Regions from separate parts of the Psychrobacter sp. van23A genome, predicted to be linked through region 2. Evidence: riboswitches for the same ligand, from Rfam matches in the RefSeq annotation. Region 2 holds a riboswitch; the other holds the start of a gene.
The links. Region 2 has a riboswitch for thiamine pyrophosphate ahead of thiC (phosphomethylpyrimidine synthase ThiC). Riboswitches for the same ligand answer to the same signal wherever they lie in the genome.
Positions count from the first base shown of each region.

Region 1 (6,033 bases), 1.4 Mb from region 2:
ACAATTCCGTTGCTGGAATTTGACGGCTACGAATGTTAGGGTCATTCTCGTACTTGGTATATAGCGCTTCAAATTTATCTTGATCTTCAAAGAATGCATCATATAAGCCTGGAACATCAGACGGTGAAAACAGCGAGATATCTTGACCTTTAATCAAACGGGTATACATGGTTTTATTTAGCTGGACGCCGTAGTCCATATGACGGACACGGTTGTCTTCGACGCCGCGGTTGTTTTTTAGCACCAATAATGACTCAACTTCTAAATGCCATAATGGGTAGAATAACGTCGCTGCACCGCCGCGTACGCCGCCTTGTGAGCAGCATTTCACCGCCGTTTGGAACAGTTTGTAGAATGGAATACAGCCAGTATGCTGTGCTTCGCCGCCACGGATAGGGCTACCAAGGGCGCGGATACGACCAGCGTTGATGCCGATGCCAGCACGCTGCGACACATAACGGACGATGGCACTGGTGGTGGCGTTGATAGAGTCTAGGCTATCACCACATTCGATTAGGACGCACGAGCTAAACTGGCGCGACGGCGTACGTACACCTGACATGATGGGCGTTGGTAGCGAGATTTTAAATTGTGAGGTCGCATCATAAAAGCGTTTGACATAGCTTAAGCGCTCGCCCTTGTCATAATTGGCAAACAAACACATGCCAACGAGCATATATAAGAACTGCGGGCTCTCGTAAACGGTTTTGGTCACGCGGTCTTGGACAAGGTATTTGCCCGCCATTTGCTCAACGGCAGCATAAGCCAAATTCATATCGCGCCAGTGGTCGAGGTATGCTTCTAATTCATTAAATTCTGCGCGGCTATAGTCGGCTAGGATATGTTCGTCATATTTACCAGCATCGGTCAACGTTTTGACATGGTCATACAGATGCGGCGGGGTAAATTTGTTATAAGCAATTTTACGTAAATGGAAGATGGCCAAGCGCGCGGCTAAATACTGATAGTCAGGCGTGGTTTCAGAGATAAGGTCGGCGGCTGACTTGATGATGGTTTCGTGAATATCACGCGTTCTGATGCCATCATAAAACTGAATATGCGACTTTAGCTCAACTTGCGATACCGACACATTATCTAAATCATGAGCTGCCCACTCGATAACCTTATGAATTTTGTCTAAATCAATGGGCTCTAAACGTCCATCACGTTTGGTTACTTTGATATTATCGATATGTGTCATGCTGACCTCGTAAGTTGATTGCTAGGTAGTTATTTATAATGTTGCTTTATAGGCTGCTGCGCGGTTAAATCTGGCAGACATGCTTTGTCACGCTATCTTTCAGACGCTATCTGTTTTAAGACAAGATATCCTGTCATGGCAGATGTTTTTTTAGGCAAAACGATGCCGCAGCTCATAGTGACGATTCAAATCACTGAGCACTACATATAGCGTATTTGTTAGTAGGTGGGCACAATATAGCGGGAAAATTTTGAAAATGCTATATTGATTTTAAGGGCAAACTATGTTGATGCGAGGGTAAAGCGTGTCCAAATTTTGGCAAAGGACGATGGGATAAGGGTTAGATGCCGATAAGAAAAATAATAAAAGTTTTGTAAAAAATGGCGCGGATTTACTTTTTATTGTTGGCTAAATTTATAAAGGCCAATTGTCTAAATAGCAGTTATATTTCGGGTGGAGATTGTACCGCAGACAATAAAAAATCGCCACCCATATGAGTGACGATTCGGATGAAAAACGGGCTAGATTTTATAAAATTAACAAAACTGACTTTAAACCACCATACGTACGGTTCTTGCATTATCAAGCGCCGCATAAAGCGTGTTCACTTGCTCAACGGTGGTTAAGTATAAATTGGCACGTACCGAATGGAAGCGTCCTGTTTTTGAGGGTTTGACTTCCATAGAGGCCAAATCAAACTCAGGGAATTGGCTACCCAAGATAAGCTTCACTTCATTAAGCAAGCTTTCGTGCTCACCTTCATGACCGATGATGCTCATTGGATAGTTCATTGGGAACTCCCACAGCTCAGGGTTTTGCACATCGGTTTTTTTGCCTTTTAAGATACCGTCATTAGCGACCAATTCTGTCACTTTAACTTCTCTTTTCGACGTTGGACTAGCATTGCTGCCTTGACTTTCGGTGCTCGAGTTGTCAGTGTTTGGAGTAGTGGTGTCTTTTGGATCATCAGTCATGATGTGGTCCTTATTTTTTATTGAAATATGATAAGCGCTTTATGCACCATTTATAAGGGCGTTCGGCGTATTATTCAAGTGTCAGCCAGCGATAACGCACATTAAAACCGTTATTTTTTATAACCACAAATTGCCACGTAGTCGCCGCGATCATAGCCTTCGATGACCTCTTGGACTTTGTCGTTGGCATACATAGGATGGGTCAATAAAGTCTGCGCATATTCAAAATCAACGAAACCATTGGCTTGCATTAAGGCGAGTTTTTCATCAGAGGTACGCCAGTTAGCTGACTTCACCAGCTCGATAGGATAAGGATCAGCAGGCGAGATGTGCGCAAGTAGTGGATGCTCCCACGTATCTACCGCGCTGGCAAGGTTATATAAGCTGGCAAAGCCACTTTCTTTTGGCACATCAATCAGGATAAGTTTGCCGCCCGTTTTTAGAGCGCCAAAGGCTTTTTTTATACAGGCATCTAAATCGCTGATATAGCTGACGCTGCCGTTAAACATGATGATGTCAAACTTATTGGGCTCAATCTCGCAGGTTTCGGCAGGGCTGATATCTACTTGTAAGCCGCGCTTCTCAGCGACTTCAGCCATATCTTTTGACGGCTCGATACCATATTTGATATGAATGTCATAGTCTTTTGCCAGTAGAGACTCAAACAGTCCGCTACCACAGCCGACAGACAATATCTCACTGTCTTTATCTAAGAAGTGAGCGACCAGCTTTAGCTCGCTGGTCAGCAGATTTTGATTGTCAAAAAACCAACTGTCATACGCGCTTGCGTGTTCATCGAATGCTGCCATGATGTTTCTCCTTGTGGATCGTTATTATTGATCATTATTTTTGATTCTAGAGGGCTTTTTTAGAACCAAGCCAGATTGTTTATAAATTAAGACAAATCTAACGCCTGCTGCCAAAAATTGACTTCCATACGCGCTGCGGCATTAAATAAGTATTGGAACTTGGCTGCTTGAGCAGGGCTGGCATCGGCTAATAGCGTATTAATTTGTGCTTCGTTTTGTGCGGTAATTACTTGAAACTCCTGACTGGAAAACACGTCAATCCATGGCTGATACGGATTATCAGCGATAGATCCTTGTTCTTTTATAGACTTACCAATTTCCCCATAACCCATCAAGCAAGGTGCAATTGCAGCATAGAGCTCAGCTAGCGAGCCTGACATTGCCGCATCTAAGATATAACGGCTGTAGGCAATGGTGGCTGGCGATTCAGGAGCGTTTTCAACTTCCTCAAGCGCGATTCCCCACTGCTGACAAAAGTCTAAATACATGCCAATTTCCAAATCAAGCATGGCGTTGATACCGGCTTGACCGACGCGCATTTGTGCCAGCGTGTCGCTCTTATATACGCTCAGTGCCATCACGCGGGTATAGTGAATTAAGTATAAATAGTCTTGCACAAGGTAATGGCGAAAGCTGTCAGGGGCGAGCGTTCCTGCTGCCAGTTGATTGACAAAATCATGTCCAATATAAGCATCCCAAGTCGGACAGTTATTGCGTAGTGTTTGGTAATCCATAGTTTTCACTTACTGTTATAAAGTGCAGTAAGCAAATGGCAGAAAAAAAGAGATAATAAGGCACAATAAATTTGCCAGTCTAGGTTAAATAGATTGGCAAAACATAAAGTAATTGTGACTTATATATCGACACGCTTGTTTCCTACGTCAGTGCTAACTGCATCAGGTTCGCGGGTAACTCTCAGCCATGATTTTGATTGTAGTTAAAGCGTCAAAATCAAAGCACCCCGACAAGGTTTTTATGATTCAAATGTTGGTCTTTATGGTTATAAGATGACCAAGCGTCCCTATGATAGGCGAGAACAGTCATCATTAGCAAGCGATGCTCAAACAACCATATATAAAAGTAACGTACATTTAGAAAGTTATTTTTTAGTAAGCTGCGCAATGGCAGTGTGGTAGAGCATCAGCATGGCTTTAAAACGGCGCTCATATAAGCCTTCTGCATATAGTAGCTCCACACTTAAGCTATCGATAACGCCTAAATAGGCGTCGGTATAAAGCGCTAGTTGCGCAGAGTCGAGCTCATAAGGCTTCAGAGCCAGCTGTATTTGCTCAGTCAACACCTTTATATAGACATTAAAAGTCGCCGCGCTGGTATTAGTCAAATGCACAGGTGCGGCATAGGCCATGCGAATTAAAAACCGTAAGGTAATTGCGCTTTCATAACGTACTTCAAACGCTCGGCAATACGCTTCACCGGGAGCAGGGAATTCACTAACCGTCGCAAAGCATGATTCAATAAATGCACATTCTAACTCGAGCGCATCTTGTAGTAATTCTAAGTATATCGCTTCTTTACTGGCAAAATGCGTATAGAGAGAGGCTTTGCGGATGCCCACAGCCTTGGCAATATCACTGAGTGATGCGCCCTCATAGCCGTGCATAAAAAAAGGCTCAAACGCGGCATCAATAATACGTTGCTTAGCGCTTGAGCGTGGTTTATGACTTTGCATAGGCCTCCTCTAATGATGGTGTGGCGACAGTGCTATCAGGTTTTAAACTTCTAGAACTAAAATAAACCAACGCCAAAATAATCGGCCCCATAACACCTAGCAAGATTAACCAATATAAAGTGTTTATTTCGACCAATTGTCCCGCGATGGGCGTGGCAGTAGATGAGAGTAACATAGGAATGGCGCCCAATAAAGCCGCGCTTGAGCCCAAAGCGCTGCGCTGCGAGTCCATTGCAATTGCCATCAACGTCGCCTCCAATACGCCAAGACCAAATAATCCCAAGGCAATGCCAGTGACAATACCGACCAAACCCATTGATAGTAGATAAGCGACGATGCAGACGGCACTACCGAGCATCATGACACCGGCACCGATTAAAGCCAAATGTGACGCTGATATTTTTTTGACCAAATAAGCGGTGGAAGAAGCACCTAAAATTAGACTGATGCTGGTCAAGCCAAAGACAAAACCAAATTGCTCTAGGCTAAGACCGTAGCCGGTTTGATAGACATAAGCAGAACCACCGATGTAGGCAAACAAAAAGAAATACACCGCAGATAGCGCAAATAGATTAAAGACAAAGGTTTTGTTTTTTAATATAGCGATATAAATGCCTGTAATATTTTTTATATTTAATTGAATGCGCTTGTCTTTTGGCAAAGTTTCTTTGATATTCAACAGCGTATTAATCAGCACAATCATACCTAACGCCGCCAAAATAAACATGACGCCGCGCCAACCATAATGCGCACCGACGATACCACCGATTGCTGGCGCGACGATTGGACCTAATGCCACAATGGTATTTAATAAAGCATAAATTTGTGCCGCTTTTGGTCCATCGACTAAGTCGCGTACCATGCTCATCACCACCACGATAGCCATCGAGGCGCCAAGACCTTGCAAGATACGGGCAAAGATTAGGCTTTCAATACTTTGTGACCACATCGCCCATACGGAAGCGCCAATATATGCCAGTAAGCCTGCAAATAATGGTGTGATGCGCCCGATGGCGTCAGATACGGGACCAAAGACCAGTTGCCCTAAGCCCATAAAGATAAGAAAGACGGTCAAGGTGATTTGTGTGGTGGCGTAGGAGGTATTGAGGTCTGTTGCCATGTTTGGCATTGAGGCTAAATACATGTCAATCGCTGCAGGGCCAAGCGCCACAATGATGGCAAGAGAGATGACGGCTTTGAGATTGATGTGTTTTACATTGGTTTGTTTATTCATAAGAGTGCACTACTAACTATTTATCTATTTAACTTTGTATAACTACCGAACGGTAGGTAGTTATACTCGCTATTTTAAATAAAGGCAATATTTTTATGAGTCAATTGCTTATGTAATGCTATAGC
Region 1 covers NZ_CP132595.1:1,857,015-1,863,047, reverse strand. Annotated here, with positions in the region: gene nrdA (class 1a ribonucleoside-diphosphate reductase subunit alpha) at 1-1,201, opposite strand, end outside; gene RAH45_RS07935 (YbeD family protein) at 1,753-2,064, opposite strand; gene RAH45_RS07930 (class I SAM-dependent DNA methyltransferase) at 2,286-2,984, opposite strand; gene tenA (thiaminase II) at 3,071-3,718, opposite strand; TPP riboswitch at 3,841-3,958, opposite strand; gene RAH45_RS07920 (TetR/AcrR family transcriptional regulator) at 4,084-4,674, opposite strand; gene RAH45_RS07915 (multidrug effflux MFS transporter) at 4,661-5,908, opposite strand.
Region 1: another riboswitch for thiamine pyrophosphate. It lies ahead of tenA (thiaminase II); the one in region 2 lies ahead of thiC (phosphomethylpyrimidine synthase ThiC).

Region 2 (6,033 bases):
CGGCGTGATTGCGGTGGCAACCTTGATAGGGGTTGGGGTATTTAAAGAGCGCCTCAATCGTATCAATATCGTCGGTTTATTATTGGCGATTGGCTGTGTAGCGGTATTGTTTTTGCTTTAATAATGCCACTATGAAATAGGTAAAATTTTAACTTATCAACAATAGGCAGGTGGCATGTCCTATGATAAGGTAACTGACAGTCAGGCTCATACTATTGAGGGCTGATTGACTTATTATAATAACGTTTGACCCTTATTAATTAGGATAGGATACCCATTCAATGGAATACGAAAAACAACTACAGCATATAAAAAATGGCTCAGGATTTATCGCCGCGCTTGACCAAAGTGGTGGCAGCACGCCAAAAGCATTAGAGAACTATGGCGTCAGCGGCGATGCTTATGACAATGATGAAGCGATGTTTGATTTGGTGCATGAAATGCGCACCCGTATTATGACTTGTGATGCCTTTGATAATGAGCGTGTACTCGGGGCGATTTTATTTGAAGATACCATGGAGCGCGAGGTTAATGGCAAACCGACCGCCAATTACCTATGGGAAGATAAAAATATCGTACCTTTTTTAAAGGTAGATAAGGGTTTGGCTGAACACATGAACGGCGTACAGGTGATGCGTCCGATGCCAAATCTAGACTTGTTGCTGGATAAAGCAAAAAATTATCCGGTATTTGGCACCAAGATGCGCTCAGTCATTTATGAACCAAGTGTCGATGGTATCGAGCTTGTCGTCCAGCAGCAGTTTGATGTCGCAAAGCAAATTCTTTCTAAAGGTTTTATGCCGATCGTTGAGCCAGAAGTGGATATCAACAGTAGCAAAAAGCATGACTGCGAAATCATCCTTAAAACTAGTATTTTGCACAATCTTGAGTTTTTAGACGATGATCATCAAGTGATGCTAAAACTGACTTTGCCTGAAGAAGACGGATTTTATCAAGAGCTGATTGATCACCCAAAAGTGCTCAAAGTGGTTGCGCTATCAGGCGGTTACAGTCGTCATGACGCCTGTGAAAAGCTTAAACAAAACCCCGGTATGATTGCGAGCTTCTCGCGCGCTTTTACCGAAGGCTTAAATAAGCAACAAAGCGACGCAGAGTTTGCTGATACGATTAATACTTCTATTAAAGAGATTTACGAAGCGTCAAAGGTTTAATCTACTATAAAGATAAAACTGTTTGCAATAAAAAGCGCTACTTATGAGTAGCGCTTTTTTATGAATTAAGGATTAACGTTAATCGCTTAAACCTCTTTATACAACTGGCGACCCTCGGCATGATATTTTTGCGTCATCTCGTCCATGCCTTTTTTAATATCAGCGCGGCTCATCGCACTAGTAGCCTGAACGCCGTTTTCTTTTGCATCTAAACCTTTAGCATACTCGCGCACGTTTTGAGTGATTTTCATCGAGCAAAACTTCGGTCCGCACATTGAGCAAAAGTGCGCAGACTTGTGCGCATCTTTTGGCAGTGTTTCGTCATGATATTCACGCGCCGTATCAGGGTCAAGCGCCAGATTAAACTGATCATCCCAGCGGAACTCAAAACGCGCTTTGGACAAGGCATTATCACGTGCTTGTGCGCCCGGATGGCCTTTAGCAAGGTCGGCAGCATGAGCGGCGATTTTATAAGTGATGATACCGTCCTTGACGTCCTTTTTATTGGGCAAACCGAGATGCTCTTTTGGTGTTACGTAACAGAGCATCGCCGTGCCAAACCAGCCAATCATCGCTGCGCCAATGGCACTGGTGATATGGTCATAACCAGGCGCAATATCAGTGGTTAATGGCCCTAAAGTATAAAAAGGTGCGTCGCTACATAGCTCAAGCTGCAAGTCCATATTTTCTTTAATACGGTTCATCGCCACGTGTCCAGGGCCTTCAATCATCACCTGTACATCATGCTTCCATGCGACTTGCGTCAACTCACCTAGGGTACGTAGCTCACCAAATTGCGCTTCATCATTGGCATCTTGCAAACAGCCCGGACGTAAGCCATCGCCTAAGCTAAATGCCACATCATACTGCTTCATAATCTCGCAGATATCTTCAAAATGCGTGTATAAAAAGCTCTCTTTATGATGGGCCAAACACCACTGCGCCATGATAGAGCCGCCACGCGAGACGATGCCCGTCAAGCGATTGGCGGTTAGCGGTACATAACGTAGCAGTACGCCAGCGTGAATGGTAAAGTAATCAACGCCTTGCTCGGCTTGCTCAATCAAGGTATCGCGGAATATCTCCCACGTTAAGTCTTCGGCAACGCCATCGACTTTCTCTAAGGCTTGATAAATCGGCACCGTACCAATTGGCACTGGTGAGTTACGAATCAACCATTCACGGGTTTCATGGATATGATTGCCGGTCGATAAATCCATAATGGTATCGGCGCCCCAGCGCGTTGCCCAGGTCATTTTTGATACTTCTTCATCGATAGATGAGCCGAGCGCTGAATTGCCGATATTGGCGTTAATTTTCACTAAAAAATTACGCCCGATAATCATCGGCTCAGATTCAGGGTGATTGATATTATTGGGGATAATGGCGCGGCCTGCGGCAACTTCGCTGCGGACAAACTCAGGGGTGATGATTTTTGGCGTATTGGCACCAAAGCTTTCGCCATCGTGTTGGCGCATATCGGTCAGTTCGTGCTGCTTTTGCGTCTCACGAATGGCGATATATTCCATTTCAGGCGTGATAATACCGCGACGCGCGTAATGCATTTGCGTGACGTTCTTTCCTACTAAGGCGCGACGTGGTCTATCAATATGCGCAAATCTTAAGTTAGCAGTACTGATATCACGGGCGCGCGCTTGTCCGTATGAGCTAGATAAACCTTTTAACTGTTCAGTATCGCCGCGCTCAGCAATCCAGCCTTCACGCAGCTTTGGTAAGCCTTTGGTCAAATCGATCTCGACATTGGGATCGGTGTAAACGCCTGAGGTGTCGTAGACATAAAATGGTGGGTTTTGCTCCCAATCGTACTCGCTTACCCCTTGGATAGGGGTAGGGTCAAGGGTAATCTCGCGCATCGGTACTTGGATATCGGGCCGTGAGCCCCCGATATAGACTTTTTTAGAAGCTGGTAAGATGCGGTGTAAGTCGCGAGCGTCTTCTTCAAAACGCGCATCATTTGCGGTACGATGGGCAGGCGTTTTTAGAGCGTCGGCTTTTTTGTCAGAAGTTTTGGCAATAGGAGTTGAAGTATTTTGTGTGAGGTTCATATGCTGTCCTAGCGTGTTGGTTTTTGAATAAAAGCAACACCGCCAGTAGCTGCGGGGCAAGACGATGCAAGATAGACAAATTCAATCATTAAACGTCTGCACTATTATTAAATTCAACTTTCATTGAAAATGAATCTAATGCCGTTGTTAAATGATTGGTAGGCGCCGCTTTTTATTGCTTTCCTCATGGCCGCGTAAAAACGCTAGCACATGAAGTATGAGCAATAATAAAAAGGCATTTCTGCGCGCCCTTTGTATATAAAACATAGTCTTAAGACTTCCCTGCGTCGGTACTAACCGCATCAGGTTCGGCGGGTGATCTCTCAGCGAATGTATGAAATAGCTTAAACTAAGCTTGTCATACACCGCACCCCGAGTCTGTCAGTGTTGTAAATCAGTCTCATACTAACAAACTATAGGGATGATGCCTAGTCATTTGCCGTTTGTTAGTAGAGAGGCAATCTTGCTGTTATTAATGTAATCACTGTCTTTTAATCAATGACAGCTTTTCAATTAATGACATTCTTTTTAATTAATAAAATCACCGTGCGTATTATTTTTCTGGTGTCCAACCTTGCGCGCGCTCGTAGACTTCATTGTCCAAAAACTTCTCGCGTTGCTCAGTTAAGAACTTTTTGGCTTCAGGGTCCATCATGCTGAGATGGTTTTCGTTAATCAGCATGGTTTGCTGCTCAAGCCATTCTTTCCAAGCTTTGTCAGAAACGGTTTCTTGTAGCTCTTGACCTTTTTTATTAGGAAATGGCGGATGCGGCATTTTTGGCAATTCCTGCTTATATTTGCGGCAAAATACGGTATTGGCTTGTGGATTAAAAGTCTCAGTCATCAGGCAATCCTCATTAATTAGTGGTATTAAATTATCGTGTCGAATATTGGTAATCTATCATAACGCGCTTGCACGATTTAGCAAAGCGTATCAGGTGTAGAGAAGGTAACATCAAATCTATAGTCGGCGTACTTTTAAACCGCTACGGTGTTGCTCGCCCTAGATGTACTCAGTGTACTATCTGCGGTAGATCGCCTTGTAGCGATTTTAAAATTCCTTGACTATATCCAGTGCTGGCAAAATCAGGCATGACAAAAAAACACCCGCACAATGGCGGGTGTTAGAGAAAAGCGCTAGTTTTAAAGCACAGTTTTATTGCTAGCTTCAGCTTTAAAAAAGGCTTTTAAGCAAACGATTTTAGGCGCGCACGTCCATTAACCACCGCCTGTTTGACTTGATTTGGCGCGGTGCCACCTAAGTGGTCACGAGCAGCCAATGAGCCTTCTAACGTTAAGAAGTCAAAGACATCATCACCAATGGCGTCGCTAAATTGCTGAAGCTGTGCCAGTGATAAGTCATTTAAATCAACGCCCTCACGAATGCCCAAAGCAACGGCATTGCCGACCACTTCATGGGCATCACGGAATGCCACCCCTTGGCGTACCAAATAATCGGCTAGGTCAGTCGCCGTTGCATAGCCTTTCATGGTAGCAGCGCGCATGTTTTCCTTATTCGGAGTAATATTCGGTAGCATATCAGCAAAAGCGAGTAGCGAACCCGTCAAAGTATCGACGCAATCAAATAGCGGCTCTTTGTCTTCTTGGTTGTCTTTATTATAGGCAAGTGGCTGGCTTTTCATCAGGCTTAATAATGTCATCAATTGGCCAAAAACCCGCGCCGCTTTACCGCGTACCAACTCTGGTACGTCAGGGTTTTTCTTTTGCGGCATAATAGATGAGCCAGTACAGAAGCGATCTGGTATTTGCACAAAGTTAAATTGCGCTGACATCCATAGGATAACCTCTTCGCTCATACGCGACATATGCATCATCAAAATAGAAGCTGCCGAGGTAAACTCAATGGCAAAATCACGGTCTGAGACGGCATCGAGCGAGTTTTGGCAAATACCTTCAAAACCTAGCAATTTGGCCGTGATGGTACGATCGATTGGAAAGGTCGTGCCAGCAAGGGCAGCGCTACCAAGCGGCATCTGATTGATACGGCGACGGGCATCGACCAGACGCTCGGTATCGCGGTAGAGCATCTCAAACCATGCCATCACGTGATGACCAAAGCTCACTGGCTGCGCGGTTTGCAAATGGGTAAAGCCCGGCATAATGGTGTCGGTATGCTGTTCGGCTAAATCTAGTAAACCGCTTTGCAAACGTACCAGTAGCGCGATGATATTGTCGGTTTCTTCACGCAACCATAGACGAATATCGGTCGCAACCTGATCGTTACGGCTACGGCCAGTATGTAGTTTTTTGCCAACCGCACCGACGATATCCGTCAAGCGCGATTCGACGTTCATGTGCACGTCTTCGAGCGCAATCGACCAGTTAAACTCCCCAGCTTCAATCTCGCGCAGCACCTGCTGTAAGCCATCGATAATGGTCGCAACCTCATCAGCACTTAAAATGCCGCATTCTTTCAGCATGGTTGCATGGGCGATTGAGCCTTGGATATCGTGACGCGCAAAGCGTTGGTCAAAGCCGACGGATGCAGTAAAGGCGGCAACGAAGCTATCAGTCGCTTCACTAAAGCGCCCGCCCCACATCTGCTGACCTTGACCACCTGTAGCGCTTTGCAGCGCAGGAGTGTTGGTTATAGAAGCATCTATGCTAGAATCAGGAGTAGATGAATTTTTATTTGAATTAGGATTAATACTATTTGAAGAGTTGGCGTTCATATCAGTTCAAGACAAGTCAAGAGAATAAGAACTCAAGTATAGCAAATGATGAGGTTGCCTTACTAGCGGAGCGCTTAGAGTTTTTTATGCCCAAGCTCATGG
Region 2 covers NZ_CP132595.1:117,441-123,473, forward strand. Annotated here, with positions in the region: gene RAH45_RS00510 (EamA/RhaT family transporter) at 1-121, shown strand, start outside; gene RAH45_RS00515 (fructose bisphosphate aldolase) at 282-1,172, shown strand; gene thiC (phosphomethylpyrimidine synthase ThiC) at 1,259-3,238, opposite strand; TPP riboswitch at 3,501-3,623, opposite strand; gene RAH45_RS00525 (oxidative damage protection protein) at 3,792-4,082, opposite strand; gene argH (argininosuccinate lyase) at 4,426-5,799, opposite strand; gene RAH45_RS00535 (sensor histidine kinase) at 6,018-6,033, shown strand, end outside.